DNA from 3 places in the Acidovorax sp. DMC1 genome. Region 3 is predicted to be linked to each of the others. Evidence: predicted binding sites of a transcription regulator. Region 3 holds the regulator's gene; each other region holds the start of a gene.
What was found. Region 3 encodes FNR, which switches genes on or off when oxygen is low (the NO sensors DNR and NnrR bind a similar motif). Its sites were predicted from a motif close to TTGATNNNNATCAA; they were not measured.

Region 1 (10,159 bases), on a different contig from region 3:
TCGTTGCGCTCGGGGTGACCCACGGTGGTGGTGGCGTTGCCCGTCTGCCCGTTGCTGGCGCTCCAACGCTCGGCGCGGGCGCCTAGTACGGCCTTCCATTGGGGTGCGATCTTCCAGGTGTCTTGCGCCCACAGGCCCAGCAACTGGGTGTCGCCATTGAAGGCCTGGTTCCGGGCGCCTGCGGCTCCGTTGATCCAGTTCGTCGTGGCGTTCTCCACCGTGCGCAGCTGGTAGCTGTCGCGCTGCAGGCCAAAGTCCACGATGTGCGCGCCCAACACCCCATCGGGTCGCCAGGTGCCCTTGGCAGCCAGCGTGTTCCAGCCCGTGCCCTTGCTGTTGACGATGCGCCCTGCCCCGCCGTTCAGCGCCGCAGGCAGTGCGACGGTGGCGGCGCGCAGGGTGTCGGTCTGGTAGTCGTACAGGCTGGCGGCTACCTCCCAATCAAACACGCCTTGCGTGCGGCTCTTGACCGACAGGCCGTGCATGAAATGCGTGAGGTCTTCGTTGGAAACGTTGAAGTCCGTCGGCGTGAGCGCAAACGAGCGGCCATTGATATTGACCGTGCCGCTGTAGACCGCATTGCCGTTGGCATCGCGCAGGTAGCTGGCGGGGCGCCCTTCGGATTCGTTGTGCCACCAGCCGAAGGTGTAGGCGGCCCGCACAGTGGGCGAGAAGTCGTAGAAGATCTTTGCCTTGATATGGTCTTGCTGCGTGTGGTATTGCGTGGCGGTGCCCAGCAGATACCAGGGCTGGTTGCTGCGGTTGTTGTCCAGCACCGCGCCCGTCACGGGTGTGCCCGCACTGCCCACGGTGCCTGCGGACACGAGGCGCGTGGGGAAGGTGAGCGGCTGGCCTTCGCTGTCCGTCTTGTTGAAGTTGAGGAACCAGGACCAGTCGCCATTTTTATTGCCCACCGAGGCGCTGACCTGCTTGCCGCCGTAGGTGCCGTTGGTGTTGTACAGGTCAAACGGCTGGTGCTGGTAGCTGACCTGCCCGTGGGCCTCGAACTTTGTGGGCATGCGCGTGACGTAGTCCACCACCGCGCCCACCGAGTTGCCCGCGTACGCTGCTGAGAAGGGGCCGTAGAGCACGTCCACGCGCTCGATCTCCTCGGGCGTGACCAGCATCCAGCGTGGAGCGTTGGTAGGGCCGTTGCCCAGGTAGTTGGAGAGCAAGATGCCGTCGGCAAACACCATGGACCGCGCCGGGTTGCCCGTGCCCGATGCGCGGGTGGACAGCACGGCGTGGTTGTAGTCGCCGATGTAGCGCTTGCGCACCAGCAGGCTGGGCAGGTACTTGAGCGCGTCTTCGCTGTCGGTGGCGTTGATCGAATGCTCGATCTGCTCGCGCGTCACGCCCTCGATGGTGGTGGGGATCTGCGTGGGCAGTGAGGTGGGCTGGCCAGCGCTTATGGTGACCACGCCCAGTTCCTTGACCGGGGCATGGCTGGTAGTGCTGCTGCCATTGCTGTCAGCGGTCTGGGCGAATGCGGAAGAAGCCCCGGCATATGTGATGCCCAGGACGATGGGAAAGGCACTGGCCACGGCCAGCGCCATGCGGCTTTTGCGCATGGAAACTCCTGAAAATCAAACCAAATAGGCCGCAAGCGCATGTGAATAATGCGCAAACAGCTATCGAATCAATAGCGATTTCAGGAGAGCGATGGGGGCCCGCGCGGCGGCAGCGGCGCGGCAGTGCGCGCTGCAATGTGCGCGGCAGGGATGGGGCGCAGGGCATGCGCCAGGGGGTGAACCACAGGCAGCTGGGCCTGGGAGGCAGGAGGGGGAGCGCCCACATGCGCACACAGCGGGCAGTCCAGCGTGTGGCTGGACAGTTCCTTGGCGCCGTCATCGGTCTTGACCAGCACTTTGATCGCTCCCGAGCCCGAGCAGATCAGCTCCATGGCCTGCGGATGCACCAGTGGCGACGCCACAGCCACGCCGATCGACAACACAAACCACGCCAGCACCAGGCGGGCGAGCCAGCGAAGGCTGCGAAGGGTTTGCAAGGACGGCAACGACATGGAGGCGCCATTGTAGGTGCGCAGCTCACGCCGACCGGCACGCGGGTCATCTGCGTGACCGCTTGGCGCCACCCACCGACCTAGGATGTGCGCCTGCCAACACCACAAACTAGGAGACACCCCATGCTCACACTCTGCGGCTTTTCGGCCAGCAACTACTACAACAAGGTCAAGCTGGCCCTGCTCGAAAAGGGCCTGCCGTTCACCGAAGAACTGGCCTGGGTGGGCGAGACCGACCGCAGCGCCAGCCCGCTGGGCAAGGTGCCCTACCTGCGCACGCCGCAGGGACCGCTGTGTGAGTCTGCAGTGATGGCCGACTACATCGAAGCCGCCCACCCCGAGCACCCGCTGATCCCGGCAGACCCCTACCAGGCCGCCAAGGTGCGCGAGCTGATCACCTTTCTGGAACTGCACCTGGAGCTGGTCGCGCGCAACCTGTATCCCCAGGCCTTCTTTGGGGGCACTGTGAGCGACACTGCCAAGGAAAAGGTCGGCGCACAGCTGCAGAAGAACATTGCCGCCTTCGGCCAGCTGGCCCAGTTCAGCCCCTACGTGGGCGGCGACACCTTCACCATGGCCGACTGCGCGGCCATCGTGCACCTGCCGCTGGTCAGCTCGGCCACCAAGATCATCTATGGCAAGGACTATCTGGCCGACCTGCCCGTGCGCGACTACCTGGCCCGCATGGCCGAGCGCCCCCATGTGCAGCGCGTGAACGCGGACCGCAAGACCAACACCGCCGAAATGCTGGCGCGCCCGCCCAAGCGCTGAGCCCGCCCCGCAGCGGTGTCACCCGGGCAGTGACACCGCGCGCCATCCCTTGACCTTGGTCAACCCACCGCGCCGCGCACAGGCGCACCATGCAGGTATCCGATCACCCCGAGGAGACCCCGCATGGACAAGACCCAAGCCGCCCCATTTCGCCAGCAGTTGCTGAACCAGCAGTCCGAGTTGCTGGCCCAGTTGGCCGCACAGCGCGGCGGCGTCATCGGTCGCGCCGAAGTGGCCGCTGAACACTTTGGGCAACCGGAAGACCCACGCGCCCAGGTGGCCACCGAGCGCGAACTGGAATTTGCCCTGGGCGAACGCGAAACCGCGCACCTCGCCGCTGTCGAAGCCGCCCTCGCCCGCATCGAAGCGGGCACCTATGGCGAGTGCACGGACTGCGGCGCCCACATCACCGCCGCCCGCCTGCATGCCCAACCCGAGGCAGCGCGCTGTGTGCAATGCCAGGAAAAGGCCGAGCAACACCCGCGTGCTGCGTGAGCAGGTTCGCCCGCTCCGCCCCTCTTCCTTCCCGTTTTTGTCATCACTTCAAGAAAGCCGATTCATGAGCACTTTTCACGCCGTTGTCTGGATGGACCAATCCGAAGCCCATGTGGTGATGTTCGACCGCGAACACGCCGAGGCCCAGCGCATCAAGTCCCGCAGCCACCACAAGCACCAGGGCAAGGTCGAAGACCTCGCGCCGTTTTTTGCCGAAGTGGCGCAGGCCCTGACCCACACCCGCGAGGTGCTGCTGGCCGGCCCAGGCCTGGTGCGCAACCAGTTCCGCGACTGGGCCGCCAAGCACCATGCGGCCGTGGCCGGTGTGGTGGTGGACTCGGTGGCCGCCGACCATCCGACAGACGCCCAGCTGGTGGCCATGGCGCGCCAGTACTTCAAGAAGTTTGACAACATGGCCGCCGATCCGTCGGTCGCCTGACCGAGCTCCCGCCCCCCCCACGGCGTGGCCCCTGGCTGCTATCCTCTGCGGGATGCGCAGCCTCTTTCACCTCGCCTTTCACGTCACCGACCTGGACGCCGCCCGCCACTTTTATGGCGGCGTGCTGGGCTGCCAGGAAGGCCGAAGCACCGACACCTGGGTGGACTTCGATTTTTTTGGCCACCAGATCTCGTTGCACCTGGGTACACCGTTTGCCAGCGCCCACACCGGGCATGTGGGGGACCACCTGGTCCCCATGCCGCATTTCGGCGCCATTTTGGAACTGCCCGACTGGCATGCACTGGCCGCGCGGTTGAAGGCCGCCGGCACTGCCTTCGTGCTGGAGCCGCAGGTGCGCTTTGAAGGCCAGCCCGGCGAGCAGTGGACGATGTTCTTCCACGATCCCAGCGGCAATCCGATCGAGATCAAGGGATTTCGCTCGCTGGACGCGGTGTACGCAACGTGAGCTACACTTTCGCGTCGGCCACCATCCTGCTCCTGCTGATCACCGATCCGCTGGGCAACATCCCCATCTTTGCCAATGCCCTGCGGGGTGTGGCGGCCGAGCGCCGTGCTCGGGTGATCCTGCGGGAGGTACTGATTGCGTTTGCCCTGCTGCTGGTGTTCCTGTTCTTCGGGGCAGAGTTTCTGCGGGTGATGAACCTGAGCGACCTGTCGCTGCAGATTGCCGGCGCCGTGGTGCTGTTTCTGATCGCGCTGCGCATGATTTTTCCGTCGGCAGACGGCCCGCAGGCAGAGCTTCCGGGCGAGCCGCTGATCGTGCCGCTGGCCATTCCTGCGCTGGCAGGCCCGTCGGCACTGGCCACCGTCATGCTGCTGGTGGCCCAGGCGCCGGAGCGGCGATGGGAATGGGTGGGCGCGCTGTGCGTCACCATGGCCGTGTGCGCTGTCGTGCTCTTGCTGGCCGAACGCATCCAGCGCCTGGTGGGCGAACGCGTGGTGATGGCGTTTGAACGCCTGATGGGTCTGATCCTGGTTGCGATCTCGGTCGAGATGCTGATCCGGGGCATCAAGCAGCTCGCACACCAGTTGTAACGTAGCCGTCGGCAGCCAGGCAGCCTGCCGCTGCGCCAGCCTCGGTGGGCTTGGCGCCGCACCCGACGCCTTGCACCACCGCAGGGTCCCTTCGCCTCAGCGGCGCTGCAGGATCGGCATGCTCCCCAAGGCAAACACCGAGTTGGGCACATTGACCCGCGCCATCAGTGGACGGGGCTTGGGCGCCAGGGGCAGCTTGGTCCGGGCAGCCGGGGCCTTTTCCTCCACCACCGTGCCCTGCTTCAGGGCCTGGTCCACCAAGTCCTGCAGCGTCACCGACTGCAGGTATTCCATCACGCGGGAGTTGAAGCTGGTCCACAGCTCGCCCGTCATGGATTTGACCTGCGCAGCCTGGCCGGCGCCCAGGTTCTGCAGCTCGTCGTTCTTGAGGTTCTCCACCGCCAGGATGATTTCGGCCACCGACACCTGTTCGGCCTGCCGCGCCAGCGTGTAGCCGCCGCCTGGCCCGCGGGTGCTGTCCACGAGGCCGGCACGGCGCAGCGCGCTGAACAGCTGCTCCAGGTACGAAAGGGAAATGCCCTGCCGCGCGCTGATGGTGGACAAGGGCACGGGCCGCAGCTTCTGGCGCAGGGCCAGGTCGGTCATGGCGGATACCGCCAGCTGTCCTCGGGTCGTGATACGCATCGTTGCTACTCCTTGTGAACACAGGCAGCTCTAGGCCGCGGCGCAGATCGCCACGGAAGCTGCCAAACGTCAATGTAGAGAGTTTCATACTTCGCGTATATTCGTTTTATCGTGTTTTTTTCTTCGATTTTTTCGAAGCTTTGAGGTCTTCATGAATTTCAAGCACCTGCGTTACTTCTGGACGGTGGCCAAGGCAGGCGGCGTGATGCGGGCGGGTGAGCAGCTGAACACCACACCGCAAACGCTGTCTGGCCAGATCAAGCAGCTGGAAGAATGGCTAGGCCACGACCTGTTCCGTAAGCGGGGGCGCGGCCTGGAGCTGACCAGCGAGGGCCGCGTGGCACTGGGCTATGCCGAGCAGATCTTTGCACTGGGGGACGAGTTGGAGAAGTCCATCCGGCTGGCGCGCGGGCACGAGAAGCCCCTGGAGTTCCGGGTGGGCGTGGCCGACTCGATTGCCAAATCCGTCGCCTACCACCTGCTGGAGCCCGCGCTGGGGATGCCGCAGCGCGTGCACATGACCTGCCATGAGGGCAAGTTTCCCGAACTGATTGCGCAGTTGAGCCTGCACCGGCTGGACCTGGTGCTGGCCGATGAGCCGGTGTCCAACAAGATCGGCGTCAAGGCGTTCAACCACCCGCTGGGCACCAGCAGCATGAGTTTTCTGTGCGCCCCTGCCTTGCGGGCGCAGCTGGAGGGACCATTCCCACAGTGCCTGCACGGCGCGCCCATGCTCATTCAGGGGCCCATGTCGTCCGTGCGCCAACAGCTCGACCATTGGCTGAACAAGCACCAACTGCAGCCCCGTCTGGTCGGTGAGTTCGATGACAGCGCATTAATGAATGCGTTTGGACGTGAAGGCCGAGGCATCTTCACCTCTCCCTCCGTGCTGGACGAGGAGACCACGGCCCAGTTTGGCGTGGAAGTCATAGGGCGCTCCTCCGAACTGGTGGAGGAGTTCTTTGCCATCTCCGTCGAAAGGCGCATCACCCACCCTTGTGTGGTGGCCATCACCAAAGCCGCGAAGGCGGATCTTTTTGCCCATTGAGCCCGTCGGAAACGTCGCGGTAGTCGGGCACCTCCACGGCAGTCTGAACAGGAGACCGCGAAGGCAATCCACCCTTGGCAGCGCCTAGCGCGTCAACCATCGGGCGCACAAACAAAAACGCCCACTGGGTAGTGGGCGGTTTGCTTTAGCAAGGATTGCTATGTTTTGGTTGCGCGAGAAGGATTTGAACCTCCGACCTTTGGGTTATGAGCCCAACGAGCTACCAGACTGCTCCATCGCGCGGTAAGAAGTAAATTATACCCTATTATTCAGCTGCTGCCGAATTATTTTCGGTTTCTGCAGCACGGTCGACCAGTTCGACCAGGGCCATAGGCGCATTGTCGCCCACGCGGAAGCCCATCTTCAGGATGCGGGTGTAGCCACCAGGACGCACCTTGAAACGGGGGCCCAGGTCGTTGAACAGCTTGGTCACGCTATCACGGTCGCGCAGACGGTTGAAAGCCAGGCGGCGGTTGGCCACGGAGTCTTCCTTGGCCAGGGTGATCATGGGCTCGATCACGCGGCGCAGTTCCTTGGCCTTGGGAACGGTGGTCTTGATGACTTCGTGCTCGATGAGCGAGTTCATCATGTTCTGCAGCATCGCGAGGCGGTGCGAGCTGGTGCGGTTGAGTTTGCGAAGGCCGTGTCCGTGGCGCATGGTGCTTTCTTTCTACTGTCTATGTAATTAAATCGGGCAGCCGGATCAGGTACTGTCCGAGGCACTGTTCCCCATGGGGAACGAAAAGTCCCCCTTTCGGGGGACATCAAACCGGGCGCCCAAACTTTGGGCAGCCTTCGATTATAGCTTTGGCTTAACGCTTGTCCAGACCTGCTGGAGGCCAGTTCTCAAGCTTCATGCCCAAGGTGAGGCCGCGCGATGCCAGCACTTCCTTGATTTCGTTGAGCGACTTGCGGCCCAGGTTAGGCGTCTTGAGCAGCTCGTTCTCGGTGCGCTGGATCAGGTCACCGATGTAATAGATGTTCTCCGCCTTCAAGCAGTTGGCAGAACGCACGGTCAGTTCCAGCTCGTCCACGGGACGCAGCAGGATCGGATCGAACGTCGCATTGCCACGTGGGCCTGCAGGCGCATCGAACGCAGCCAGTTCGCCGCCTTCGAGCTGTGCGAATACCGCCAGCTGCTCCACCAGAATCTTGGCCGATGCGCGCACAGCGTCTTCGGCAGTGATCGCACCGTTGGTTTCGATCTCGACCACCAGCTTGTCCAGGTCGGTACGCTGCTCCACACGGGCGCTTTCCACGGTGTAGCTCACGCGCTTCACGGGGGAGAACGATGCGTCCAGCACAATGCGGCCAATCGACTTGGTCGATTCGTCGGCATAGCGGCGCAGGTTACCGGGCACGTAGCCGCGACCCTTCTCTACCTTGATCTGCATGTCCAGCTTCCCGCCAGCAGACAGGTTGGCAATCACGTGATCCGGGTTGACGATTTCCACGTCGTGAGGGGTCTGGATATCACGGGCGGTGACCACACCTTCGCCGTCTTTGCGCAGGCTCAGTGTCACTTCGTCACGGTTGTGGAGCTTGAACACCACGCCCTTGAGGTTCAACAGGATGTTGACCACGTCCTCTTGAACGCCGTCGATGGACGAATACTCGTGCAGAACGCCTGCAATCGTGACTTCCGTCGCTGCGTAACCCACCATGGACGAGAGCAGGACGCGCCGGATGGCATTGCCCAGCGTGTGGCCGTACCCACGCTCGAACGGCTCCAGTGCGACCTTGGCACGATTGTGGCCAAGCTGCTCGACATTGATCGCCTTGGGTTTCAGCAAATTGGTTTGCATTCAGACTTCCTCTCAATACCCCCAGCTCGTTACACCGGTAAGGCTGGTGAAGCACCTAAACCGCGATGCCTCGCGGTTCAGGGACGGTTTGCTTGAAATACTTCCGTACTCTACGGATTAACGCGAGTACAACTCAACGATCAGCGATTCGTTGATGTCAGCGCCGAACTCGTCGCGGTCGGGCACCTTCTTGAACACGCCTTCAGCCTTGTCGGCGTTCACTTCCACCCAGGCAGGCATGCCCACTTGGGCTGCCAATTGCAGAGCCTCGACCACGCGGGCTTGCTTCTTGGACTTTTCGCGGACAGCCACCACGTCGCCCACCTTGACCAGGTACGAAGCGATGTTCACCGACTTGCCGTTCACCGTGATCGCCTTGTGGGACACCAGCTGGCGTGCTTCGGCGCGTGTGGAGCCGAAACCCATGCGGTACACGACGTTGTCCAGACGCGATTCCAGCAGGAACAGCAGGTTGGCGCCGGTGTTGCCCTTCTTGCCGTCGGCAGCTTCAAAGTAGCGGCGGAACTGCTTTTCCAGCACGCCGTACATGCGCTTGACCTTCTGCTTTTCGCGCAGTTGCAGACCGTAGTCAGAAGTGCGGGCGCCCGAAGTGCGGCCGTGTTGGCCAGGCTTGGAGTCGAACTTGGACTTGTCCGCGATGGAGCGACGTGCGCTCTTCAGGAACAGGTCGGTGCCTTCACGGCGGGAGAGTTTGGCCTTGGGGCCGAGGTAACGTGCCACTTGAGCTTCCTTTGTGTCATCTGCCGCAAACCATTGCGGGAGCCGCCTGAGGCGCTTGCGCGTTCACAGGCGGCGGTGGGCTTAGAGAGAAATTAGATACGACGGCGCTTTTGGGGGCGGCAGCCGTTGTGAGGCACCGGGGTCACATCGGAGATCGATGTGATGCGGATGCCCAGTGCGCCCAGTGCGCGCACCGACGACTCACGACCAGGACCTGGGCCCTTGATTTCCACATCAAGGTTCTTAATACCTTGATCGATAGCAGCGCGGCCGGCCACTTCAGAAGCCACCTGGGCTGCGAAGGGGGTGGACTTGCGCGAGCCCTTGAAACCTTGGCCACCGGACGAAGCCCATGACAGAGCGTTACCCTGGCGATCGGTGATCGTGATGATGGTGTTGTTGAACGAGGCGTGCACGTGGGCAATGCCATCCGAAACATTCTTCCGGACCTTCTTGCGGACGCGCTGAGCTGCGTTATTGGCAGGAGACTTAGCCATGATGATCTTTCAATCTTTATTTCTTCAGTGCAGCAGCACCCTTGCGCGGACCCTTGCGAGTGCGTGCATTGGTACGAGTGCGCTGACCACGCATTGGCAGACCGCGGCGATGGCGGAAGCCACGATAGCAGCCGATGTCCATCAAACGCTTGATGTTCATCGTGGTTTCGCGGCGCAGGTCACCTTCAATGGTGAACTGCTCGATTTGCTCGCGAATTTTTTCCAGATCGCTGTCCGTCAGATCCTTGATCTTCTTGGAGTAAGCGATACCAGTTGCTTCGCAGATCTTGCGAGCGCGGGTGCGACCGATGCCAAAAATGGCGGTCAAACCGATTTCCGCGTGCTTATGCGGCGGAATGTTAATGCCAGCGATACGTGCCATATGCGTCCTCTAATACTTTCCAATCAACCTTGGCGCTGCTTGTGACGCAGATCCGTGCAGATCACACGCACCACACCCTTGCGGCGGATGATCTTGCAGTTGCGGCAGATTTTTTTGACCGAAGCCGAAACTCTCATTGCATTCTCCTAAAACTTTTCCATCCGTCCCGGCTGCTTCGCACGGAACACAATTTGTGCCCGCGAAAATCGTGGGGCGCCAATTCAACCGATATCCAACTCTTTGCAGACAGCGCCGTG
Region 2 (10,159 bases), on a different contig from region 3:
GCCGGTTGTATTCGATGCCGGTGGTTTTCACCAGGTCCTTCAGTGCGGCATGGCTGTAGGCGCCCAGCGCCACAATCTGTTGCACATTGCGCTCGAAGGCCGCATCGTTGCACTGCGCCAGGAACTGCAGGCCCCAGCGCCATTGCTGCCAGTCCATCTGCGGGCGAAACAGCAGCGGCGCCTCTTTGTCGAACATCCACTTGAGCGCCTTGAGCGGCGCCTCGCGGTTGGCCCAGGGCTCGCAGTAGCTCACCGAGATCTGCGCCGCGTTGGCAAAACTGGTTTCGAGTGCTGCATCGGGCTGGCGGTCGATCACGATGACTTCGTGACCGCGTTCCAGCAGGTGCCACGCTGTGCTGATGCCGATGATGCCGGCGCCGAGAACAATGGTTTTCATATGCGGAATGCCTTGTGAGCCTTTGCGTGCCACACGCCCCAGTGCGGGACACGATGGGGCGCAGTGTGCGCGACATTGCATTCAACTAAAAGCAAAATTAAACTTACTCCAAAAACATCAGCGCACCTAATGAATAGCGCTGCGGAGACAACCCTCTTTTGTTCGAGTCCGAGACCATGAGCACCTACGATCCCGCCGCCCTGGAATGCCTTGCCGCCATCGTTGAAGAGGGCGGCTTCGAGCGCGCTGCGCAGCGCCTGAACGTCACGCAGTCGGCCGTCTCGCAGCGCCTGCGTGCGCTGGAGGCGCAGGTGGGCTCGGTGCTCATCGTGCGCAGCCGCCCGCTGCGGCCTACGTCGGCCGGGCAGCTACTGCTCAAGCACACCAAGCAGATGCGCCTGCTGCGCGCCGACCTGGAGCGCGACCTGCAGGAGCTGGCGCCCAGTGCACCGGGGGGCTCGCGCGAGGACGAGCGCATCTCGATCGCCATCAACGCCGACAGCATCGCCACCTGGGCCATGGGCGCGCTGCACGATCTGGTGCGCCAGCGCCTGCCGCTCGAAATCATCGTGGACGACCAGGACTTCACCCAGGAATGGCTACGCTCCGGCCAGGTGCTGGGCTGCGTGACCACGCTCAAGCAGGCACTGCGTGGCTGCAAGATGGTGCCGCTCGGGGCCATGCCCTATGTGGCGGTGGCGTCGGCCAGTTATGCGGAGCAGTACCTGCCGCAGGGGCTGACGCCCCACAACTTCCGCGATGTGTCGTTTTTGTCGTTCAACCGCAAGGACGACATGGCGGCCGAGTTTGTGGCCCGTGCGTTCGGGCTCAAGCGCGTGGCGCTCAACCACCTGTTTGTGCCGGGCTCCGAGGCGCAGATGCGCGCGGTGGCCGCTGGCTGGGCCGTGGGGGTGATGCCCGAGCTGATGGCGCGGCAGGCGCTGGCCGACGGCAGCATGGTTGACCTGGCCCCAGGCCGCTCACTGCCGATCCAGCTCTATTGGCATTGCTGGAACCTGGAGTCCGAACTGCTGGATGCATTGTCGGCAGCGCTGACGGGCGCCGCGGCCCAGGCGCTGGTGTCCTGACACGGCCTTGCTGTTCGCCACATGCGGGGCACAAGGCACGGTTTGTGCTGTCAAAAACGTGAACGACGTAGTTGCATTGCAACTTAGTCATTTATTTTTTTACTGCAATGTATAAAATAGACGCCATGCAAACGCCGCAACCCAAAGTCTCTTTCAAGGAGCAGATGCATCAGGCCCGCGAGGATGCCATCCTCCAGTCCGCTTGCCGCCTGCTGGGCGAAAAAGCCTTCGACGCCATGACCATGGACGACGTGGCCAACGCCGTCGGTATCGCCAAGGCCAGCCTGTACAAGCATTTCTGCAGCAAGGAAGAGCTGTGCAGCGCCGCCATGGTGCAGATCCTGGGGCGCGTACAGGCTTATCTGGCAGGGTTGCCGGCCGACATGCCCCCGCTGGAAAAGCTGCATGCGCTGGTGCGCTGGTCGCTGGAGCGGCTGCTGACCAACGAGATGCCCCTGCTGCCCAGCCGCAACTCCACGCTGCGTGCGGTGCTCATGGCCAACAAGGACTACCTGAACGGACTAGTGGCTGTGAGCGACCAGATCGGCGAATGGATCACCCAGGCCCAGGCCCAAGGGGTGATCAGCCCCACGCTGCCACCGCTGGTCGTGCTGTACACCCTGTATGCGCGTGCGTGCGACCCGGTGGTGAGCTTCCTCAAGGAAGGCGGGCAGTATTCGGACGCCGAAATCGTGGACCTGGTGGTGCGCACCTGTTTTGACGGGCTGGCGGCGCGTTGAGCCAGGCAGCTTCATAGGCCACACAGCAAAAAGCCCGGCATGCCGGGCTTTTTGCTGTGTGGGTGCTGCGCCGGTGGGGCCAGGCAGCACCTGCGGTCCTGTCACTTGGGCAGGATCACCTTGTCCACCACGTGGATCACTCCATTGCTGGTGAATACGTCGGTGGCCACAATGCTGCTGGTGCGCATGTTCTGGTCGGTGATCACCAAGCTGGCGTTGATGGTGAAGGTCTGGCCCTGCACGGTGGTGATGGCGGTATTGACGGGCACTTCGGCCTTGAGCACGCGCGCGGGCACCACGTGGTAGGTCAGCACCTGGGTCAGCAGGGTCTTGTTGGCCAGCAGCGCGTCCTTGGTCACGCCCAGCTCGGTCAGCAGCGCAGCAAACGCGGCGTTGGTGGGGGCAAACACAGTGAAAGGGCCAGCGCCTTGCAGTGTGCTCACCAGGCCCGCGGCCACTACGGCCTCGACGAGGATGCTGAAGTCCGGCAGGGCCGAGGCCGTGGCCACGATGTCCTTGTCGGCGGGCAGCAGCACCTTGTCCACCAGATGCACCACGCCGTTGCTGGCCTGGATGTCGGTGCTGGTGATGGTGCTCACGCGGTTGCGGCCGTCGGTGATCTTCAGGCCGTTGTTCGACTCGATCTTGAAGAAGCCGCCCGACACCGGCGTGATCGCCTTGCCCAGAGGCACATCAGCCCGCATCACCTTGCTGCCCAGCACGTGGTAGGTCAGCACGGCGGTCAGCAGGGGCTTGTTGGCCAGCAGCGCTTCCTTGGTCACGCCCAGTTCGGTCAGCAACGCGGCAAACGCTGCGTTGGTGGGCGCGAACACGGTGAGCGTGCCTGTGCTCAGCGTGGGCGCCAGGCCTGCTGCGACCACGGCTTCGACCAGGATGCTCAGCTCGGGGGTGTTTTGCGCCAGTTCGACGATGTTGCGCTGGGGTTCGTCGTCGCTGCCCCCGCAGGCCTGCAACAGGGTGGTGCTGGCGCCCAGGGCGGCGGCCATCAGGACGGTGCGGCGATTGAATACGGTGTTCATGGCGGCTTCTCCTCGTGAATGGATGGTGGGTGAAAAGAGCAGTGGTGCCTGTGGCTTACTTGGGCATCAGCACCGTGTCGATCGCATGGATCACGCCGTTGCTGGCGGCCACGTCGGCGGCGATGACCTTGGACTGGTCCACCATCACGCCCATGTTGGTGGTGACGGTGAGTTCCTGGCCTTGCACGGTCTTGACCTTGCCGGCCTTCACATCCTTGGCCATGACCTTGCCGGGCACCACGTGGTAGGTCAGCACCTTCGTCAGTGCGGCCTTGTCGGCCAGCAGGCCGTCCAGCGTGGCCTTGGGGATCTTGGCGAAGGCTTCGTCGGTGGGAGCAAACACCGTGAATGGGCCGGGGCCCTTGAGGGTGTCCACCAGACCGGCGGCCTGCACGGCGGCCACCAGGGTCTTGAAGTTGCCCGCCTTCACAGCGGTATCGACGATGTCTTGCGCCATGGCGCTGAAGGTGGCGCCAGCGGTCAGAGCGAGTGCAATCAGAGTCTTCTTCATGGGTCGTTCCTCTCGGTTTCGATGGAATTGACACGCCAAGATGGGCGTGGCGCGAATGTATAACCATTTGGTACAAAAGTAAACTGATTGGTTATTCAATAACCATTTAGTCGTAACGAGATGAAAAAAAGCCCTGCAAGGCAGGGCTTTTGGATGGTGTTGCGCAGTTGCGCAGCGGAGCTGGCAGTTCAGCGAACGATCAGCAGCGGTACCTTGCTGTGCGCCAGCACCTGGGTGGTCACCGAGCCCATCACCAGCGTGGCGATGGCACCATGGCCGTGCGAACCCATAACCAGCAGGTCGAACTTGCCGGTGTCTGCCACCTTGGCGATGGTTTCGCCCACCGCGCCGACCTTGACGCTGCGCTTGGCATCCACGCCATGGCGGCCGAGGAACTTGCACACCGGTGCGAGGATTTTTTCGGCTTCTTCGGCGTGGTAGTTGTCCACCACTTCCTTGCCCAGCGCGGCACGGGCGCGGGGAGGCAGCGGGGCCTGCACCGTCAGCACGGTGTAGGTGTGGGTGCCGCCCAGCAGTTCTTCGTGGGTGGCCAGGTAGGCCAGCATTTTCTTGGTGTAGGCGCTGCCATCGACAGCAAGCAGGATGTTCATGGTGTTCTCCGAAAAGGGATGGGGCAGACTACTCTGCGCGGGTGCCTGTTGTCTTGACCTGGGTCATGTTGTTCTGTTCGGCGCGTGGCGGATTCGTACGAACCGCATGCTGATCATACGGTGACCACGCAGCGCGGCTGAAACGCTGCCTGCTCGCCCTTGCGTGCGTAACCGAGCGGGTTGGCCACCACCCGGCACTGCCAGGGCGATCCGTCGCTGCGCTGGCCCTGCACGGTGTAGTCGCTGGGCGCATGCAGGTGGCCATGCAGCCACAGCGGGGTGTGCATCAGCAGGTCGTCCAGTGCGTTGCAAAACCCTGCTGTGCCAGGCACCAGACCGTAGCGGGGGTCGGCGCTGCGCAGGCTGGGCGCAAAGTGGGTGACGACCACGGTGGGGCCGTCAAAAGGCTGCTGCAGCACATCGCGCAGCCACTGCTGGCAGACCAGCGCCTGCTCGCGCATGGGCTCGGCCAGAAACGGCTCTGTGTGGCGCGTGCCCCCGGTCTTGCGCAGGTAGAAGTTGGCCGCGCGAAAGGCCTTGTCCCGCAGCTTGAGCCGGCGCGTGAGGTCGGTCGTGCCCTCATGGTCGGCCAGTGCGTCGAAATCGCTCCACAGCGTCGTGCCGACAAAACGCACGCCTTGCAGCACCAGGGTTTCGCGCTCCAGCCACACAATGCCCAGTCGCTCGCAGGTCTGGCGCAGGCGCAGGTGCGCGGCATCGAAGTCCTGGGCGTCGTACTCGTGGTTGCCGGGCACAAACAGCACGGGGGTCGGCCAGCCTGCATATTGGGGCAACGTCGAAAACCGGGCCAGGCCGAAGTCGTCGTCGTCCAGTTGAGAGCCCTGCTGGTAGGAGCCCACGTCCCCCGCCAGCACCAGCACATCGGCGCCGGGGGCGGGTTCGGGCACAAAGTGCGGGTGAGCCTCCAGATGGAGGTCGGAGAGAAGCTGGATATTCATCAGATTGGGCGCAGATGGGTGCAGTCTACGGCGTGCCGTGCAGGTCCTGCCCGGGGAAGGTGCGTCGCGCTGACTGCGCGAGGGCCTGCAGCAGCCAGGTCATCGCGGCCTGCTGGGGGCCGCGCCGGCGCCACAGGGCATCTACGTGCACGGCGGGCACGTCCAGCGGCAGGGCCCGTTGCTCCAGGGCGTCGGCAATGCCGGTCACCGGCACAAAGTGGCGTGGCAGCACGGTCAACAGGTCCGAGCCCGACACCACCCGCCCTGCCGTGAAGAACTGATTGACCGTGATCACCACCTTACGCTCGCGGCCCAGCGACGCCAGGGCTTCGTCGATGAAGCCAAAAGGGCGGCCCGAAAAACTCACCAGCATGTGCCGCGCGGCGCAGTAGGTGTCCAGCGTCAGCGGGGCGTCGGCCAAAGGGTGGCCCTGGCGCATCACGCACACGTATTCGCCGTCGTACAGTCGGCGACTTTCAAAGGCCACCACGCCGCCCGATTGCGCCCGCGCGGTGAGGTCGGCAAGCGCTGCGGGAAAGTAGCCCACGGCCATGTCGGCCGCCTCTTCCTCTAGCAGGCGCCGGGGGTCGCGCGTGGTGAGCGGCAGCACGCGAATGGAGATGCCAGGGGCTTCGCGCTCGATGATTTCCACCAGGGCGGGCACCAGCGTCGCCGCCGTGGCATCGGCCATGGCCAGCACAAAGGTGGACTCGGCCGTTGCCGGGTCAAAGTGACCGGGCGCCAGGGACTCCTGCAAATGGGCCAGGGCCTCGCGCACCGGCGGCCACAGGGCCAGTGCGCGCGGCGTGGGCTCCACCCCCTGGCCGCTGCGCACCACCAGTTCATCGCCCACCACGTCCCGCAGGCGCCGCATGGCGTTGCTGACGGCCGGCTGGGTGATGGAGAGCTTGTGCGCGGCCCGGGTAAGGCTGCGCTCGGCCATCACCTCGTCAAAGACGCGCAGCAGGTTCAGGTCCAGGGAGCGGAAGTTCAGAGGGGTCATGGTGACCCTACAGCATATTCATCACTGATATGAATATCAATGATTCAAAATATAAACTTGAACATGCAAAGGGTAAACCCTAATATCACCCCATCGCCCGGCAATCTCGCCACAAGCGTTAGAAAAGGGAAACCGAAATGACCGCCTTTGCACACGTTGAGTACCCCACCGAACACCCCGGCGTTGTCCGCGCCGAAAACGCTGCCGCCGCCCTGAAGAGCGCTGCCGCCCATTTTGACGGCGCGCGTGGCGCAGCCTCCTTGCTGCTGGCCGCCGTGGTCTCCGCGCTGCTGGTGGTTGCCAACCAGGTGATCGACACTTGGACCGAAGGCCACCTGCTGGCTGCCTGGATGGTGCTGTGGCTCGTGGCCTTCGCCGCGCTGGCCCTGCTGACCAGCCCTGCCCGTCGCGCCGGTGTGGCGCTGCGCGGTTCCGCGCTGGCTTGGGCCGAAAGCCGTCGCCGCGCCGCTGAAGACCAGCGCACCTGGCAAGTCGCCCTGAAGGACCCCCGCATCATGGCCGAGCTGAACCACGCAATGGGCATTCCCACCGTGGACAGCATTCGCAAGTACTACTGAACTGAGGGTTTAGCGCAGCACACGCTGCGCAATCCAGCGAATTTAAGCCGTGGCAGACGCCACGGCTTTTTTTGTGTCTGCGTTTGTCATGCCCCACATGCCCCATTCCTGGTGCTCCAGGCCGCTGCTGTAGCTGCAGCGCGGAGGCGAAAAAAAGCCGTCCCGCGAGTGCGAGACGGCTTTGAGTGGGGGAGCTTCCTGGATCGAATGGGCGTATCAGGCCGCCAGGCGCTTTTCCAGTTGCGCCTTGGTATCGAGCAGCGCTTGGGGCAGGTGGTAGGCCAGCTGCTCAAAGTGTGCGGTGTGCAGCTTGAACTCTTCCGTCCATGCGGCCTTGTCGATGCTGGTCACGGCGTCGAACTTCTGGGCACTGAAATCCAGACCGGTCCAGTTGATCTCGGCGTACTGCGGGGCCACGCCGAACATGGTTTCCTGGCCGGCGGCCTGGCCTTCGATGCGGTCGATCATCCACTTGAGCACGCGCATGTTGTCGCCATAACCGGGCCAGACGAACTTGCCGGCTTCGTCCTTGCGGAACCAGTTCACGCAGAACACCTTGGGCAGCGCCTTGCCGGTGGCGGCAATTTGGCCTTCCATGTTCAGCCAGTGCTGGAAGTAGTCGCTCATGTTGTAGCCGCAGAACGGCAGCATGGCGAAGGGGTCACGGCGCACAACGCCCTGGGCGCCAAAGGCGGCGGCGGTGGTTTCGGAACCCATGGTCGCTGCCATGTACACGCCTTCGGTCCAGGTGCGGGCTTCGGTTACCAGCGGCACGGTGGTGGAGCGGCGGCCGCCGAAAATGAAGGCGTCAATGGCCACGCCATTGGCATCGTCCCACTGAGGGTCAAGCGCCGGGTTGTTGGTGGCAGCCACGGTGAAGCGCGAGTTCGGATGGGCAGCCTTGGCGCCGGTTTCCTTGGCGATCTGGGGCGTCCAGTCCTTGCCTTGCCAGTCGATCAGGTGGTCGGGCAGCTTGCCGGTGTCCTTTTCCATGCCTTCCCACCACACGTCGCCGTCGTCCGTCAGGGCCACGTTGGTGAAGATCACGTCCTTGTCCAGGCTGCGCATACAGTTGGGGTTGGTGTGCATGTTGGTGCCGGGGGCCACGCCAAAGTAGCCAGCCTCGGGATTGATGGCGTACATCTTGCCGTCGGCATGGGGCTTGATCCAGGCAATGTCGTCACCGATGGTGGTGACCTTCCAGCCGGCAAAGCCCGCCTCGGGCGGCACCAGCATGGAGAAGTTGGTCTTGCCGCAGGCACTGGGGAAGGCTGCTGCCACGTGGTACTTCTTGCCTTGGGGGTTGGTCACGCCCAGGATGAGCATGTGCTCGGCCAGCCAGCCTTGGTCACGGCCCATGGTGGAGGCGATGCGCAGGGCCAGGCACTTCTTGCCCAGCAGCGCATTGCCGCCGTAGCCCGAGCCGTAGGACCAGATTTCGCGCGTTTCGGGGTAGTGCACGATGTACTTGACCTTGGGGTTGCAAGGCCAGCTCGTCGTGTCCTTTTCGCCTTCGGCCAGGGGCGCGCCCACGGTGTGCATGCAGGGCACGAACTCGCCTTCCACGCCCAGCACGTCGTATACGGCCTTGCCCATGCGGGTCATGAGCTTCTGGTTCACGGCCACGTAGGCGCTGTCGGTCAGCTCCACACCGATGTGGGCAATGTGGCTGCCCAGCGGGCCCATGCTGAAGGGCACCACGTACATGGTGCGGCCCTTCATGCAGCCGTCAAACAGCGGCTGCAGCGTGGCGCGCATTTCAGCGGGGGCCATCCAGTTGTTGGTGGGGCCGGCATCTTCCTTGGCGGCCGAGCAGATGTATGTGCGGTCTTCCACACGGGCCACGTCCGATGGGTCGGACCAGGCCAGGAAGCTGCCAGGGCGCTTGGCGGGGTTCAGCTTCTTGAAGGTGCCGGCATCGACCAGTTGCTGGCACAGGCGGTCGTACTCTTCCTGGGAGCCATCGCACCAGTAGATGCTGTCGGGCTTGCACAGGGCGGCCATGTCGGCCACCCAGGCGAGCAGCCGGGCGTTTTTGACGTAAGCGGGGGCGTTGAGATTCAGGCCCTGCATCGTGGGTGCGTTCATCGGGGAGCTTCCTAAGTTGAAAAAACGTTTTTCCAAAGGAAGCGGACCGAACGGGTCACGGCGAGGCCTGGCGCAATTGCGGTGCTGAGCGCTGCCTTTGAAAAAACGGCTTTCGTGCTCAGTCGGCGGGCGGGAGCGTGTGTCAGCCCCACGGGTGGAGGCTAGTTCCACGGATTCCGCGGGTCGGCTGGGATGTCAATTTTATGAATCTGCCGCCCATTTGTCTGTCAGACAGGGGTCAAAACCATGCAAAAAAAACATAGGGTTATGCATGTGATCCGACGCCCGGCAGGCGCCGGGCTGTGGCGCTAGGGACGGGTCGCCGCACCGCTCCAGCGCTCAAAGCCCGCCTTGCGCAGCGCACAGGCCGGGCAGGTGCCACAGCCATAGCCCCAGGCATGCAGCGTGTCGCGCACGCCGTGGTAGCAGGTGTGCGAGTCGTTCACGATCAGATCGACCAGTGCTTGCCCACCCAGGGTCCGCGCCAGCTCCCAGGTCTCGGCCTTGTCCAGCCACATGAGGGGCGTCTCGAACGTGAACCGCTGGCCCATGCCCAGCGACACCGCCACTTGCAGCGCCTTGAGCGTGTCGTCGCGGCAGTCGGGGTAGCCGGAGAAGTCGGTCTCGCACATGCCGCCCACCAGGGTGTGCAGCCCGCGCCGGTAACCCACGGCGGTCGCCAGCTGGAAAAACAGCAGGTTGCGCCCCGGCACAAAGGTGTTGGGCAGGCCGGCCGCAGTCATCTGGATCTCGGCGTCGCTGGTCAGCGCGGTGTCGCTGATGTGGCCCAGCACCGCCAGGTCGAGCATGTGGTCGTCGCCCAGCCGGGCGTTCCACTGCGGAAACTGCGCGCGCAGCGACGCCAGCACCGTCTGCCTCGCCTGCAGCTCGATGTGGTGGCGCTGGCCGTAGTCAAAGCCGATGGTTTCCACATGGACAAAGTGCTCCAGGGCCCAGGCCAGGCAGGTGGTGGAGTCCTGGCCTCCGGAAAAGAGGACGAGTGCGTGTCCGGGTCTCATGGGGTTCTCCAGGTCAAACGAGGATGGAATGTGGGGGGCTGGACGAAAAAAAGCCCCGCACTGCGGGGCTGTGGGGGTGATGCCTGCCGGAGCGGTCAGGCCATCATCACGGCGATGAACGCCAG
Region 3 (10,159 bases):
CCCCGGCGCCCCCATGGCGGGACACCAGGAAAGCCTGTTGCCAGATACCGACCAGCAGCGCCTGCAAAGCCTGGTCCAGCGCCTGGACGACGCTTTGGGCGATGACGGGCGCTTGATCTAGCCCCTGCGTGCTGTGGGTGTGCTGAGGCACGCTGCGCCTCTTACCCGCTCGTCACAGCCGCTTGCGGGCTTTACATGCCCCCGAGCGCACAGTGCCCACTGGCAGCACCTACAATGGTCGGGTCTGCGAAGCTGTCGGGCTTTATATTTCCTTGAACCAATGCTCATTGAGCTCGGGCTTGGTACATCGTCCGGTGAGCGTGATCATCTCGCGTCAGATGAACCCAACGCCAGGCTGCCCTCGCCCACCTGAACCCCCGGTTCAGGATGAGAGTTCGGCGGCATTCGCAGACACCCTCTTCCCTATGCCCTGTCATTGCAAGCACAAGCTGCTGCGTCCGTGACAGGGCATTTTCTCGCGGCTCCCCGCGTGCTCCGTTGTTCTTTCTTGACTGACATCCCGCCATGCTCGATCCCCTGCTGATTGTTGAACTCGGTGTGCTCGGCCTGGCCACAGGCTTCCTGGCGGGACTCCTGGGCATCGGCGGGGGCATGCTGCTGGTGCCATTCCTGACCTACATCCTGGGCGCGCGTCAGGTGTCGCCCGACTTGGCGGTGAAGATGGCAATTGCCACCTCCATGGCCACCATCATGTTCACCTCCATCTCCAGCGTGCGCGCCCACCACCGGCGCGGCGCAGTGCGGTGGGACATCGTCACGCGCCTGGCACCTGGCATCGTGCTGGGCGGGTTCATCGCGAGCCTGGGGGTGTTTGCGCTGCTCAAGGGCTCGTTTCTGGCAATCTTCTTCGCACTGTTTGTGAGCTTCTCGGCCACGCAGATGTTTCTGGACAAGAAGCCTGCGCCCACGCGCCAGATGCCGGGGGGCGCAGGCCAAGTGGCGGCGGGCGGCGTGATCGGATTTCTGTCGGGCCTGGTCGGCGCGGGCGGCGGCTTTGTCAGCGTGCCCTTCATGACCTGGTGCAATGTGCCCATCCACAACGCGGTGGCCACCAGCGCTGCGCTGGGGTTCCCCATCGCGCTGGCCAACGTGATCGGCTACGCCATTGGCGGACAGAACGTGAGCGGCCTGCCTCCAGCCTCCCTGGGCTACATCTGGCTGCCAGCACTGGGCGTGATTGCGAGTTGCAGCGTGCTGACGGCCCCGCTAGGCGCCAAAGCAGCCCACAACCTGCCCGTCAAGCAACTCAAGCGCGTGTTTGCGTCGCTGCTGTTTGGCCTGGCGGCTTACATGCTGTGGAAAGGCGTTTCGGCCGCCTGAGGGCGACACAGAGGCGGACTCTCCGCAGTCCGCCGCGTTGCAACATCAGAGAGCTCGGTGTCAGGTGTTCAAAGGCCGGTGGCGCCCCTGGGCCTTGAGCGGCAGGGGCTTGCTCAGCAGGGCGCGGAACTGGTCGGCCGGCAGCCCGGGCGCGCACAAAAAGCCCTGGTAGTGCTCGCACTGCATTTGCTGCAGCACCGCCTGCTGGGTTTCAGTCTCCACCCCTTCAGCCACCACTTCGATGTGCATGGCACGGCCCATGCTGATGATGGCGCTGACAATGGCCCGGTCGCCATCGTCGTCGGGCAGGCCACGCACAAAAGACTGGTCGATCTTGAGCTTGTGGATGGGGAGTTTTTTCAAATAGGCTAGGCTCGAGTAGCCCGTGCCGAAATCGTCGATCGCCAGGCCGATGCCCAGGTCCGCCAACACGCGCAGACGCTGCTCCATCTCCTGTGCGTCCTGCAGCAGGATGGTTTCTGTCAGCTCCAGTTCCAGCAAGGTGGGGGGCAGCTGGTGCACCGCCAGCAGGCGCGTGATGCGGTCCACAAAGTCGGGCTGGCGAAACTCCAGCGCTGACACGTTCACGGAAATCATGATGGGCGAGCCGCTGTGCATCCAGAGTGCGGCCTCGCGCACCGCCTGCTCCATCACCCAGGCGCCCAGTGTCACGATGTAGCCCGATTCTTCCGCCAGCGGAATGAACACTGCAGGGGATACCGCGCCAAACTCGGGGTCCGTCCAGCGCAGCAGCGCCTCGGCCCCGGTGATGCGCCCGGTCGCCATATTGACCTGGGGCTGGTAGTGCACGGCCATGCGCTGCAAACCCAGCGCCTGGCGCATGGCGTGCTCCATCTGCATGCGCGCGAGCAGGTTGGCGTTCATCTGCGGCTGGTAAAAGCCGTAGCTGCCGCGCCCACGCTCCTTGACCCGGTACATCGCGGTGTCGGACTGCTTGATCAGGTCGTCCAACGTAGCGCCATCCTGCGGGTACAGCGCAATGCCGATACTGCACTGGATCGAGAAGCCCATGCTGTCGAGCATGAAGGGCTTGAGCATGTCGTCCAGAATCCGGCGCGCCACACTTTCGGCCACCGATGCATCACCCCCATGCAGGTAGATGACAAATTCATCCCCGCCGAGACGGCACAGCATGTCGGTTTGCCGCAAGCAGGTCTGCAGGCGTTCAGCCACCAGCTGCAGCACCCGATCTCCAAAAGGGTGCCCCAGGGAGTCATTGATGATCTTGAAGCGGTCCATGTCCAGGAACAGGATCGCGAAGCCGGTGTCGCTCTGGCGCGCCCCCTGGATGGCGGTATCCACGCGCTGCGAGAGCAGCAGGCGGTTGGGAAGACCTGTCAGTGCGTCGCTGTAGGCCAGCTCTTCAATGCGCTTTTGCGCGGCGTGCTGCAGTGTCAGGTCGCGCATGAAACCGATGCTCTGCACCAGCCGCCCTTCATCATCACGCAGGGCCACCCAGGACAGCTGCACCGCACAATAAGCGCCGTTGTCACGGGGCAGCCACAACTCGCCCTCCCAGAAGCCATCCTTGGCCCAGCCCTGTAGCACCTGCTCCATGAAGGAGGCATCCGAGCCTCCTCCAAAAAGCGAGGCCGCTACACAGCCTTCAAAACCCTTGGCCGTAGGGCCGACCAGCCGCTCACATCCGGGGTTCATCCGCATGATGCGGTGCTGGCTGTCGGCGATGAAGATCGCATCCAGGCTGGACTCAAACACGCGCGCGGCCAAGCGCAGGCTGGCCTGAGTCTCCGTCTGGCGGGTGATGTCCCGGAACGAATACACACGGCCCACCGCACGGCCCTGGCTGAACTGCGGCACCGTGCGCATCTCCAGCACCACGCCGTTACGCAGCTCGACAATGTCGGTGCTCTCCTGCATGGGCTCGCGGTCAATGGCTGCCAGGCGCTCGGCATAGAAACGAGGGTCCGACACCTGGTCCACCATGAAGGCGTACACCGCCGCATCGTCCCGCTCCACCAGCAACTGGCGCGGCAGGTTCCACAGCTGGGCCAGGCGCTGGTTGAATGCTCGCACACGGCGATCCAGCCCACACACCAGCATGCCATCGGCGGCAGAGTCCAGCGTGGCACGCAGCTCGGACAACAGTGTCTCCAGCTCGCGTTCAGTAGTTTCTTGGAGGCTGCGGTCCAGCATGGTCAGCAGCAGCACCGTGCTACCACCCTCCCCCCATGGCACACGCCGGACACAACGCTGCACCGGCACCAAGCTGCCATCAGCACGCAGCAAACTGGTGTGGGCAGTCACGCCCTGCGCAATCACATCGACCGGCTCAGACCAGAACGCCAGCTCCTGGGGCGTGCTAGCCAAGTCCAGCACAGACCGCCCTCTCATGGCGGCGGCAGATAACCCAGTGAGGCGCTCGGCGCCTGCGTTGGCTTGCAGGATGTGTTGGCTGGCCTCATCCAGGAGCCACACGGCCTCCTGCAGGCCGTCCAGCCACCCGAGCGATGGGAGATCGTTCACGCCGCAGCCTCGTCAGGGCCGGGACTCACCGCTCGCTCAAAAAAGTAACAGATACGCTGTCGCGGCGACAGGTAGTCCAGCGCGTCACGCGGCAGCTGCGCGGGCTTGAGACTGCGCCGTATGCCCAGCTCAGGGACAGTTTCCAGATCCAGGATCGGAGCCTCTTCCTTGGGCACCCGTGGGTCGTGCACGATGACCTTGGGCCGCAGGGGCCGCGACGAATTGACCGAGGCCACGATGGCATACCGGTCATTGACTAACTGCACGATGGAGCCGGGCGGGTAGACACCCATCATGCGAATGAAAGCCCCCAGGACCACCGAATCAAACCGGGCCTTAAGCTGGGCGAAGATGACGGAAAGCGCCTCATGGGGCGTCAGCGCCGTCACCCCCATCGCCGGGTTGCACATGCGATCGTACTGGTTGACCAGTGCCAGGACCTGGCTCATGCGCCCCAGATCGGGCCCCTTCAGGCGCTGGGGAAAACCACTGCCGTCACACATTTCGTGGTGCCGCGCCACGGCCGTCAGCACGGCATCGGCAAACCCCATGCGTTTGGCCAGGGCAACGGATTCCGCCACGTGGGTTTCGTAGCGTGTGCGCTCCATCGGGATCATGGAAGGGGTCGGCTGGCGCAGATTGGGCGGCAGCTTGAGCTTGCCAATGTCGTGGATCAATGCGGCCACACCCAGATCGTGCAGCTCCTCGCTCTTCATGCCCAGGGATCGCCCCAGCAGCAGCGAAATCACCATCACATTGATCGGATGCAATCCGTTGCGCTCGCCCACGCCCTCGGACAGCAGCCGGATGACGGAGTCGCCGTTTTCCAGCAGTTCAGTCACGCATCCAGAAACCAGCGCCTCGCCCTTGGCCCTGGCCTGGTCTGGATACTCGGAAACCGTGCGCTCCATGGACTGGTATTGCCGCGTGGCTTCTGAGAAACGCTGATTGCAGGCGGCCAAGGCCCGGTTTTGTGCTTCCAGCAGTTCGCGGCGACGCTGCGCCTCGGGGTCTACGACAGTGGCCGTACCAGGCCCGGGCGCATCCAGGCCGTTGGGCGGTGGGGCTGTCATCTCGGGCACGCTCCAGGCGGCAGGCACCAGCTCCTGCAGTTCTGGATCGCTCTTTTTGGGGACGTAGCGAACCTCGGTCAACCCCAGCTCGCGCAAGGTGGCAATCTGCTCCAACGACGCCACCCGGAAACTACTGGTCGGGAACGGATGGTGCATCCAGCCCACGTCGAGCTGGATGTACATGCCGACACGCAGTTGGCTGATGTCGATGAGGATGGATGAGTTCACGTCAGGCGCACGATACATGGCGACATCAATGCCACCAATAGTTACGCAGATTATCACCAGTTCCAGTGACGTGGCGAAGAACCGGCAGACCGCGCAGCGATCCGGCAACACTTGGCAGAAATCGGGCCTGACGGGAGCACAGCAGCCCCCCTGGGCTGGGACATCGCCCCGCTTGGAACTACCGGGCGATTGGGGGTGACAGGACAAATCAGCGCCGCCCGCTCAGCGGCACCAGAGCGACGGCTTGTAAATGAGATCCATCCACAACGCCCAGGCAGCGACCGCGCACAGCATGGCGCCTGCGGCCCTCGTGCCCCACTGAGCCCGAGCAAGATTCAGGCGGTTGCGAAGGCTGCTCCAAGCCCAGGGGCCACCCACCAGCCAGACCCCGCTTCCCACGGCAAACAGGGCCATGGTCAGGGCACCCTCCAGCGGCCCTCCACTGAGCGCGGCGACCAACAGGGCCGAATAAAGCAGCCCGCACGGCATCAGGGCCCACAGGACCCCGGCCGCCATCACGCCGCCTGGCGCCCCGACCAGCGGTCGAACACGCGCCCACACGGAGCGGCCAGCCTGCTCCACCCAAGCAGGCTGGCGCGACTGCACCATCATCATGAGCCCCCAAGCCATCACCGCCACGTGCATCAGCGTCCAGGCGGGACGCAGCGCGGTGGTCTGCTGGGTCAGCCATGCCAAACTGTCCATGGCCAAGGCCGCCAATGCACCGGCACTGGCATATCCCACCAAGCGCCCCAAATGAAAGGCCACGGTGCGCTGCAGCGCACCGCCACGCGGCGCCCAGCGCACCACCTGCTCGGCACTCCCATCCGCCTGTGGAGCGCCGCCCTGACCCACGAGCGCTCCACAGGGCGCGGAGCACATGGCCAAGCAGTGGGACCCGCCGGCGAGTCCCATGAGCAAAGCAGTCCAGCCAACCGTGGTAAGCATAGGTATCAGATGATGCGCGAAAACCGGGCGCGGTTGCGGTCTGCCTGCAGATAGCGGTCAAAAACCATGGCGATGCCCCGCACGAAGAACCAACCGGTCGCGGTCACTTCAATGCCCTCAGGCCCAACGCGCACCAGCCCTTGCTCCTGCATGCCCTCCAATTGAGCCAACTCCGCAGCGAAATACTGGCGGAAGTCGATCAGCCATGCCTGCTCCATCGGCTCGAACAGCAGTTCCCCCTGGCACATCAGGGCCATGATGGCCGCACGGCGCACCAGGTCGTCGCGCGTGAGCGCCAACCCGCGCACTACGGGCAACCGCCCTTGGTCCAGGAAGTCGTAGTACTCATCCAGCGTCTTGGAGTTCTGGCTGTAGGTTGCCCCCACACGGCCTATGGCCGATACGCCCAGGCCGATCAGGTCGCAGTCCGGCTGCGTGCTGTAGCCCTGAAAGTTGCGGTGCAGGCGCCCCTGACGCTTGGCCACGGCCAGGGCATCGGTGGGCAGCGCAAAGTGGTCCATGCCCACGTACACGTATCCAGCATCCATGAAGGCATCGAGCGAGCGCGACAACATGGAGAGCTTGCTCGCGCCCGTGGGCAACTCCGCAGAGATGATGCGACGCTGTGGCTTGAAACGCTCTGGCAAGTGCGCATAGGCATACAGCGCGATGCGGTCAGGCCGCAGTTGCGCCACCTGAGCCAGCGTGCGGTCAAAAGACTCGGGCGTCTGGCGCGGCAGGCCGTAGATCAAATCCACATTCACTGAGTCAAAGCCCAACGAACGCGCAGACTCAACCAGCGCAAACACCTGTTCGGCAGGCTGGATGCGGTGCACAGCCTTCTGCACTTCGGCATCAAAGTCCTGCACGCCAAAACTCAGCCGGTTAAACCCCAGCTCAGCCAGCAGTGCAAGACGCTCGGCATTGACGGTGCGAGGGTCCACCTCGATCGAGTATTCCCCCCCAGGCGCCAGCGTGAAGCTGCGCTTGAGCATGGCCATCAGCTCCCGCAATCCATCATCGGATAGGAAGGTGGGCGTGCCACCGCCCAGGTGCAGTTGACTCACCACCTGTCCTACGCCACAGTGCGCGGTGTGCAGGTCGATCTCGCGGCTCAGGTAGCGCAAGTAGACCTCGGCGCGGTCATGGTGCTTGGTGATGATCTTGTTGCAGGCACAGTAGTAGCACAAGGATTCGCAAAACGGGATGTGCACGTACAGGGACAGCGGCATGGCCTTGGCCAGCGTGCCCGAGCGGCGCTGTTGCAGCGCCAGCACATAGTCTTCCTGACCAAACGCCTCCACGAAACGGTCGGCCGTTGGATAGGATGTATAGCGGGGCCCTGGCACGTCAAAGCGGCGCAGAAGGTCTGGCGAAACAGCAGTCATGGGGAAATTTCCTTGCGTACACCTTGACTGTGCCGTAGGCTCTGGGACATGTCCTTGACCTGCATCAAGTGAACCCGCAAGCGATACGGCGACAATTTGATGAAGGTCAGCCGCTTGCCCGCGCTCTGTATTCAGGTTCGTGTACGGCAAGCGCGATATGCTTGACCGCTAACCCAAGCCCATGTGTTTATGAACCCGCTCACCATCAAAGTCGCCTGCTCCAACTGCAACCTCCGCGAGCTGTGCATGCCCGTGGGCTTGAACGAAGAGCAACTGCAGCGCATTGACGAGGTCGTTGCTGTCCGCCGCAAGGTCAAGCGCGGCGGCACGCTGTTTCGCAATGGCGAGTCCTTCACGTCCCTGTACGCCATCCGCACCGGTTTTTTCAAGACCTGTGTGGCCACCGAAGACGGTCGCGACCAGGTCACAGGCTTTCAGATGGCGGGGGAGATCATCGGGCTGGACGGCATCGTGAATGACCACCACACCTGTGACGCGGTGGCCCTGGAAGATGCCGAGGTCTGCGTCATGCCTTTCGACCGCATCGAAGAACTGTCCCGCGAAGTCACGGCCCTGCAGCACCACGTGCACAAGATCATGAGCCGCGAGATCGTGCGCGAACATGGTGTGATGCTGCTGCTGGGCAGCATGCGTGCCGAGGAGCGCCTGGCGGCCTTCTTGCTCAACCTGGTGCAGCGCCTGCATGCACGGGGCTTCTCGCAATCGGAACTGGTGCTGCGCATGACGCGCGAAGAGATCGGCAGCTACCTGGGCCTCAAACTTGAAACAGTGAGCCGCACCTTCTCCAAGTTTGTGGAAGAAGGCATCGTGGAAGTCAAACAGCGCCATGTGCGCATCCTCGACACCGATGCCCTGCGACGCATTGTGAACAGCCAGCAGACCTGCCACTGAGTACGGCCCCTCGTCGGCTGAGGGTCGGGGCGGTACAAAAGCCCTACGGTCCCTTCTAAAACGGCATGCAGCGCATGCCCGCATGAACCGGCGAAAAAGGCTCAGGAGCAAGACGACGATGTCTTTCGGCAATCGTCAGGGCGCTCCCCGTCGGGCACGGGACAGCGGTTGACCTCAAACGGTGACATGGACAGCAGCGTGGTCAACGCGCTGGTGGCCATGGTGATGGCCCAGAACACAAAAAATGCGAGGGTGTACACCCCCTGCCTCGACAGCGCCAGAGGCTGCCCGAACCAATGCAGGTCCTGGGGGTCCACCATGGCAAAAACCAGCATCTCCAGCACACCCGCCATCAAAAAGGCGGGCCATGCAATCCACATCAGGCGTTGCGTCCACATATAGGTTCTGTCTCCTGGTGCTGCCGGGGTCGCCAGGGTGTGCGACCCTAGAGGTTTCAGCGTGGTTGGTCTTGCACAGGGGTGGCCGCATGGTTGCGGGCCTTGAGGGCCGGCGCCAGACTCTTCTCCGGCGCCGCCAGTGTCTTGTTGATTTCAATGCCCTGGCGGTAGTAGTCCTCCGCCACCACAGGGTCGGGCCGCGAAATCGCCAGCCACAGCGTCACAAAGCCCGCCACGATCACGATCAGTGGACCGGCAATCACCAGCCACACATGGCCAAACTTCCACCAGGGTACGGTTGCCGCCGGGGTTGCAATGGCAGGGTTTGAAGACATGGTGCTTTACTCCTCAACAATATCGGTCAAAGTGCGGCCCTGAAGGGCCCCACCGGAATACCGCTCAGCGCGGTACAAGGAACACGGATTTCTCCGTGACATGGGCCGCTGCTCCTACGGCCTGCACATCAAACTGAACGGCGTGTGATCCGGGCGTAGCGGAACCATAAGGAATCTGCAAACGCACGGCCACCCAGCGAGACTCCGCCGCGCCAATGTCCACTTCAGCCTCAGAAGCCACTTCCAGCCCCTCCAGGCCTCGCGCACTGATGCGATAACGCTGCTCGCCTTCGGTGGCATTCATGATCTGCAGCCGGTAAATGTTCTCCAGCTTGCCTCCCGCCACGATGCGCGAGAGCGCGGCGCGGTCCCGCACCACATCCACCTTCAGCGGCGTGCGCGCCACCAGGCTGGCCAACATGGCCACGCACAGTGTGACCAGCACGGCGCTGTAGATCAGCACGCGGGGGCGCAGCACGCGGCGCAACATCTGCGACTGCGTCCAGTGCTTGGCCACGCCGTTCTGGGTCGAATAGCGGATGAGCCCACGCGGGTACTGCATCTTGTCCATCACGGTATTGCAGGCGTCCACACACAGGCCACAGCCAATGCATTCGTACTGCAAACCCTTGCGGATGTCGATGCCCACGGGACAGACCTGCACACACAACGAGCAATCGATGCAGTCACCTAAGCCCTGGGCTTTGTAGTCGATGTTCTTCTTGCGCGGACCACGCTGCTCGCCACGTTCAGGGTCGTAGGTAACGATCAGCGTGTCCTTGTCAAACATAGCGCTCTGAAAGCGCGCGTAAGGGCACATGTACTTGCAGACCTGCTCGCGCATGAAGCCCGCATTACCGTAGGTAGCAAAACCGTAGAACAGGACCCAGAAAATCTGCCAGCTGCCCTGGAACGCCAGCAGCTCGCTGCCCAGCTCGCGAATGGGAACGAAGTACCCCACAAAGGTGAACCCCGTCCACAGGGCCACCGTAATCCACACCACCTGCTTGAAAAACTTCTTGCGGATCTTC

Region 1: ACT531_RS16800 (TraR/DksA family transcriptional regulator) is a predicted target of FNR. The motif match lies at 2,844-2,857, and genes of this name have one in related genera.
Region 2: ACT531_RS03370 (universal stress protein) is a predicted target of FNR. The motif match lies at 4,441-4,454, and genes of this name have one in related genera.

What each region holds. Positions count from the first base shown of each region.
Region 1 covers NZ_JBQUYO010000008.1:109,789-119,947, reverse strand. Annotated here, with positions in the region: gene ACT531_RS16815 (TonB-dependent receptor) at 1-1,571, opposite strand, end outside; gene ACT531_RS16810 (DUF2946 family protein) at 1,652-2,023, opposite strand; gene ACT531_RS16805 (glutathione S-transferase) at 2,147-2,794, shown strand; gene ACT531_RS16800 (TraR/DksA family transcriptional regulator) at 2,918-3,289, shown strand; gene ACT531_RS16795 (hypothetical protein) at 3,354-3,728, shown strand; gene ACT531_RS16790 (VOC family protein) at 3,781-4,194, shown strand; gene ACT531_RS16785 (MarC family protein) at 4,191-4,784, shown strand; gene ACT531_RS16780 (Rrf2 family transcriptional regulator) at 4,881-5,429, opposite strand; gene nhaR (transcriptional activator NhaR) at 5,581-6,477, shown strand; tRNA gene ACT531_RS16770 (tRNA-Met) at 6,644-6,720, opposite strand; gene rplQ (50S ribosomal protein L17) at 6,743-7,135, opposite strand; gene ACT531_RS16760 (DNA-directed RNA polymerase subunit alpha) at 7,290-8,282, opposite strand; gene rpsD (30S ribosomal protein S4) at 8,400-9,023, opposite strand; gene rpsK (30S ribosomal protein S11) at 9,116-9,520, opposite strand; gene rpsM (30S ribosomal protein S13) at 9,537-9,902, opposite strand; gene rpmJ (50S ribosomal protein L36) at 9,926-10,039, opposite strand.
Region 2 covers NZ_JBQUYO010000001.1:715,410-725,568, reverse strand. Annotated here, with positions in the region: gene ACT531_RS03395 (D-amino acid dehydrogenase) at 1-397, opposite strand, end outside; gene ACT531_RS03390 (LysR family transcriptional regulator ArgP) at 574-1,485, shown strand; gene ACT531_RS03385 (TetR/AcrR family transcriptional regulator) at 1,611-2,225, shown strand; gene ACT531_RS03380 (fasciclin domain-containing protein) at 2,327-3,265, opposite strand; gene ACT531_RS03375 (fasciclin domain-containing protein) at 3,321-3,776, opposite strand; gene ACT531_RS03370 (universal stress protein) at 3,965-4,387, opposite strand; gene ACT531_RS03365 (metallophosphoesterase) at 4,501-5,346, opposite strand; gene ACT531_RS03360 (LysR family transcriptional regulator) at 5,372-6,349, opposite strand; gene ACT531_RS03355 (hypothetical protein) at 6,487-6,927, shown strand; gene ACT531_RS03350 (phosphoenolpyruvate carboxykinase (GTP)) at 7,144-9,015, opposite strand; gene queC (7-cyano-7-deazaguanine synthase QueC) at 9,324-10,034, opposite strand; gene ACT531_RS03340 (hypothetical protein) at 10,130-10,159, opposite strand, start outside.
Region 3 covers NZ_JBQUYO010000005.1:56,047-66,205, forward strand. Annotated here, with positions in the region: gene ACT531_RS12260 (cell division protein ZapA) at 1-121, shown strand, start outside; gene ACT531_RS12265 (sulfite exporter TauE/SafE family protein) at 526-1,341, shown strand; gene ACT531_RS12270 (putative bifunctional diguanylate cyclase/phosphodiesterase) at 1,402-3,846, opposite strand; gene ACT531_RS12275 (HD-GYP domain-containing protein) at 3,843-5,147, opposite strand; gene ACT531_RS12280 (sulfite exporter TauE/SafE family protein) at 5,370-6,095, opposite strand; gene hemN (oxygen-independent coproporphyrinogen III oxidase) at 6,101-7,483, opposite strand; gene fnr (fumarate/nitrate reduction transcriptional regulator Fnr) at 7,673-8,395, shown strand; gene ACT531_RS12295 (hypothetical protein) at 8,497-8,793, opposite strand; gene ACT531_RS12300 (FixH family protein) at 8,850-9,128, opposite strand; gene ccoG (cytochrome c oxidase accessory protein CcoG) at 9,193-10,159, opposite strand, start outside.